2 regions of the Streptomyces sp. NPDC007929 genome follow, and region 1 is predicted to be linked to the other one. Evidence: riboswitches for the same ligand, from Rfam matches in the RefSeq annotation. Region 1 holds a riboswitch; the other holds the start of a gene.
The links. A riboswitch is a leader RNA that binds a small molecule or an ion and turns the genes downstream of it on or off. The one in region 1 is predicted to bind thiamine pyrophosphate.

Region 1 (2,192 bases):
TCCCCGATCCGGCCGAGGTGCCAGGTGCCGTCGGTCTTCAGGCCGCGCGCGACGATCGCGGCGACGGGGTAGGCGAAGAAGACCGCGAAGAACGCGACGGGCGCGGCGAGCAGGCCGAACCGCGCCGCCGCGCCGCGCCGCCGGGCGGCTACTTCAGTACGAGTGAGGTCCACGACTTGACCCACTGGTCACGGTGGTCGGCGATCTTCGCCGGGTCCATGGTCTGGGGGTCCTTCGCCTGCGGGCCGTACTTCACGAACTCCGGCGGGACCTGGGCGCCCTCGGTCACCGGGTACACGAACATGTTGAGCGGCATGTCCTCCTGGAACTTCTTACTGATGAGGAAGTCGAGGAGGGCCTTGCCGCCCTTGCTGTTCTCGGCGTTGGCGAGCAGCCCCGCGTACTCCACCTGCCGGAAGCAGGTGCCCTCGGCGACACCGGTCGGCGCCGTGCTGGGCCTCGGGTCGGCGAAGACGACCTCGGCGGGCGGCGAGGAGGCGTACGACACGACGAGCGGCCGGTCGCCCTTGGCCTTCTTGCCGCCGGCCGAGCCGGAGAACTCCTCGTTGTAGGCCTGCTCCCAGCCGTCGACGACCTTCACGCCGTTGGCCTTGAGCTTCTTCCAGTAGGTCTCCCAGCCGTCGTCGCCGTACTTCGCGGCGGTGCCGAGCAGGAAGCCGAGGCCGGGCGAGGAGGAAGAGGCGTTCTCCGTCACCAGCAGGTTCTTGTACTGGGGCTCGACCAGGTCGTCGAAGCTCTTCGGCGGCTCCAGATCGTGGTCGGCGAAGTACTTCTTGTCGTAGTTGACGCAGATGTCGCCGGTGTCGATGGGCGTGACCCGGTGCTTGTCCTGGTCGACGCGGTACTCGGCCTCGATCCGGTCGGAGCCCTTCGGCTCGTACGGCTGGAACAGCCCGTTGTCGAGCGCCCGCGAGAGCAGGGTGTTGTCGACGCCGAAGAAGACGTCGCCCTGCGGGTTGCCCTTGGTCAGGATGGCCTTGTTCACGGCCTGCCCGGCGTCGCCGTCCTTCAGGATGTCGACCTTGTAGCCGGACTGCTTCTCGAAGGCCGCGATGACGTCCTTGGAGACGGCCCACGAGTCGTGGCTGACGAGCGTCACGGTCTTGGAGTCGCCGGACCCCTGACCGCCGTCGGACGATCCGCACGCGGCGAGCGTGCCGGCCAGGCCGAGCCCGACGACGACAGCCGTCAGCCGCTTTGCGTTGATGCTCACTGGATTCCTCCTGGAGTGACCAGGAGAAGACGCGGCCCTGCCCGGGACTTCCGTGGTCCCGGGCAGGGCGCAACAGCTCGAGTGGTGACCGATCTCCCTACCCAGAATGACCTGGGCCAGGTTCGGAGGGTCTGCGGCCGTGTGCCGCACTCTCAGCGCTGTGGCGCTCCCCTGTCGGAATATGCAGGTGTGGATGGTGCAGGTGTCGCTTATGCAGATGTGCTTACGACGGTCAGACTACCGTTCGGTGGCGGCGAGCTGACCACACGCCCCGTCAATCTCCTGACCACGGGTGTCCCGGATCGTCACCGGCACACCATGGGCGGCGATGGCCTCCACGAACGCCTTCTCGTCCTCGGGCCGGGAGGCGGTCCACTTCGACCCGGGCGTCGGGTTCAGCGGGATGAGGTTGACGTGCACGGGCCTGCCCTTGAGCATCCGGCCGAGCCGGTCACCGCGCCAGGCCTGGTCGTTGATGTCGCGGATCAGCGCGTACTCGATGGACAGCCGCCGCCCCGACTTGGCGCTGTACTCGAAGCCGGCGTCCAGCACCTCGCGGACCTTCCAGCGGGTGTTCACCGGCACGAGGGTGTCGCGCAGCTCGTCGTCGGGGGCGTGCAGCGAGATGGCGAGGCGGCACTTGAAGCCCTCGTCGGAGAACCGGTGGATGGCCGGGACGAGCCCGACCGTCGAGACGGTGATGCCGCGCTGCGACAGGCCCACCCCGTCGGGCTCAGGGTCGGTCAGCCGCCGGATGGCACCGGCGACCCGGTTGTAGTTGGCGAGCGGCTCGCCCATGCCCATGAAGACAATGTTGCTGAGCCGCGCCGGGCCTCCGGGCACTTCCCCGTCCCGCAGCGCCCGCATGCCGTCCACGATCTGGTGCACGATCTCGGCGGTGGACAGGTTCCGGTCCAGCCCCGCCTGCCCAGTGGCACAGAACGGGCAGTTCATCCCG
Region 2 (2,192 bases), on a different contig from region 1:
CAGCCCCTCCAGGCCGGTGGGGCCGAGCAGCGGCGCGTTGTCGGGGGATCCGGGCCGCAGCCCGGCCCGGGTCTCGGTGAGCGGCAGCTCGGTGATGCCCGGGACCAGTTCGTGCGCGTCCCGCAGCAGTTCGTAGACGCCGCCCGCGGTCACGGTGGTGTCCCAGCCCTGCTCCTCGCTGGTCGCCCCGACGACGAGTTCGCCGTTCGCGCGGGGCACCAGGTAGACGTGGCTGCCGCGCACCACCGCGCGCACGGTCCGGCTCAGGAACGGCCCGTGCCGCCGCGGCATGGTCAGCCTCAGGACCTGCCCCTTCACCGGCCGCACGGGAGGCAGCACGTCCCGCGGGACGCCCGCGAGCCGCCCGCTGAGACTGCCCCCGGCCAGCACCACCTGCCCGGCGGCCGTCGCGGTCCCGTCGGCCAGGACGACACCGGCGGCCCGGTCCCGGGAGACGGTCAGCCGGTCCGCCCACGTCCGGTGGAAGACCACGCCCGCCCGCTCGCACGCGGTGACCAGCGCTCCGGCCAGCCGCCGCGGGTCGATCTGGTGATCGCCGTCGACTCGCAGCCCGCCGCGCACGCCCGGCGCGAGCATCGGCTCCAGGCGCCGGCACTCGCGCCCCGACAGCCACTGCGACTCCAGCCCCGAGCGCTGTTGCAGGGCGTGCAGTTCACGCAGGTGGGCCCGGTCGTCGGCGTCCAGGGCCACGGCGACCGTGCCGCAGCGGCGGTAACCGAGGTCCTGCCCGGTCAGTTCGCTGAGCTCGGCGGCGAAGTCCGGGTAGCGGCGGGCCGAGGCGAGGTTCAGGCCGAGCAGGGTCTGCTCGCCGTAGTGCAGTTCCGTGACGGCGGCCAGCATGCCGGCCGCCACCTGTGCGGCTCCGCCGCCGGGCTCGGGGTCGACGACGGCGGTGGCGAGACCGCGCTGCGCGGACCGCCACGCCGTGACGAGGCCGATGATCCCGCCCCCGACGACCAGGACGTCTGACGGTGCGGACATGGATGTGGACGTACGCGACATGGGCGTCCAGCCCCTCCCTTCGCCGGCATGACCCGGATCAGGTTCGTACGGTCGGAGGCCGCCAGCCTCCCTCTCAGCCCGGTGCGTCCGGGCTCCCGCGAGTGCTTTACGTTGGCCACCCTAGCCCGATGCCGTATCCCGCAGTAAGGGAGCCTCCGTCCATGGCCCGATCCCTCGACGGTCTCGTCCTCGCCCCGGTCGCCGACCAGGCACCCGGTCAGGTGGGCACCCGCACCCGGTTCACCTACCACGAGCGGCAGGGCGAGATCTGGGCCGAGTACACGGGCGGCGACGTCGTGCGCGGGCACCTCGTGGGTACCCGGGAGGGTGACCGGCTGGACTTCCGGTACGTCCAGCTCAAGCGGGACGGGACCACCTCCTCGGGGCACTGCGTCTCGACGGTCGTGGAACTGCCCGACGGGCGGGTGCGGCTGGAGGAGACCTGGGAGTGGGAGTCCCAGCGAGGCAAGGGCACGAGCGTTGTGGAGCAGGTCACGGCGCATGAGCACTGACTGACCATTCGTCAGGTGTCTATGGTGATCAGGTGAGCGAGCAGACGCAGCAACCAGGTCCGTCCGCGCCGCGGCGCGTCGTCGTGGCGGGCGCGGGCATGGCCGGGGTGCAGACCGCCGTCGCCCTGCGCGAACAGGGCTTCGCCGGGGACCTGGTCCTGATCGGCGCCGAACCCCACCAGCCGTACGACCGGCCCCCGTTGTCCAAGGCCGTTCTGCTCGGCAAGTCCGAGGGCTCCGCCTTCGACATCGACTTCGAGGCCCTCGGCATCGAACTGCGGCTCGGCTGCGAGGTGCTGGGCCTGCGCCCCGCCGACCACGAGCTCGACACCGAGGACGGGCCCGTGCCCTACGACGTCCTGGTCGTCGCGACCGGCGCCGAACCGATCCGGCTGCCGGGCGCGGAGGGCGTGCCCGGCGTGCATCTGCTGCGCACCCTGGACGACGCCGAGCGGCTGCGGCCGGTGCTGGCCCGGCGGCACGACATCGTGGTCGTCGGCGCGGGCTGGATCGGCGCGGAGTTCGCCACGGCCGCGCGTGAGGCGGGCTGCGCGGTGACCGTCGTCGAGGCCGCCGAACGGCCGCTCGCCGGGGCACTGCCCGCCGAGGTCGCCGCCCCGATGGCCGACTGGTACGCCGACGCCGGCGCGGTCCTGC

Region 2: it holds a riboswitch for thiamine pyrophosphate, as region 1 does, so the genes downstream of both, thiO (glycine oxidase ThiO) here and ACFZDE_RS26630 (thiamine ABC transporter substrate-binding protein) in region 1, are expected to answer to the same signal.

The regions. Positions count from the first base shown of each region.
Region 1 is NZ_JBIBKD010000008.1:124,048-126,239, forward strand. Features, by position in the region: gene ACFZDE_RS26625 (ABC transporter permease subunit) at 1-173, opposite strand, end outside; gene ACFZDE_RS26630 (thiamine ABC transporter substrate-binding protein) at 149-1,234, opposite strand; TPP riboswitch at 1,311-1,417, opposite strand; gene rlmN (23S rRNA (adenine(2503)-C(2))-methyltransferase RlmN) at 1,472-2,192, opposite strand, start outside.
Region 2 is NZ_JBIBKD010000011.1:247,640-249,831, reverse strand. Features, by position in the region: gene thiO (glycine oxidase ThiO) at 1-1,023, opposite strand, end outside; TPP riboswitch at 1,021-1,132, opposite strand; gene ACFZDE_RS32600 (hypothetical protein) at 1,185-1,535, shown strand; gene ACFZDE_RS32595 (FAD-dependent oxidoreductase) at 1,568-2,192, shown strand, end outside.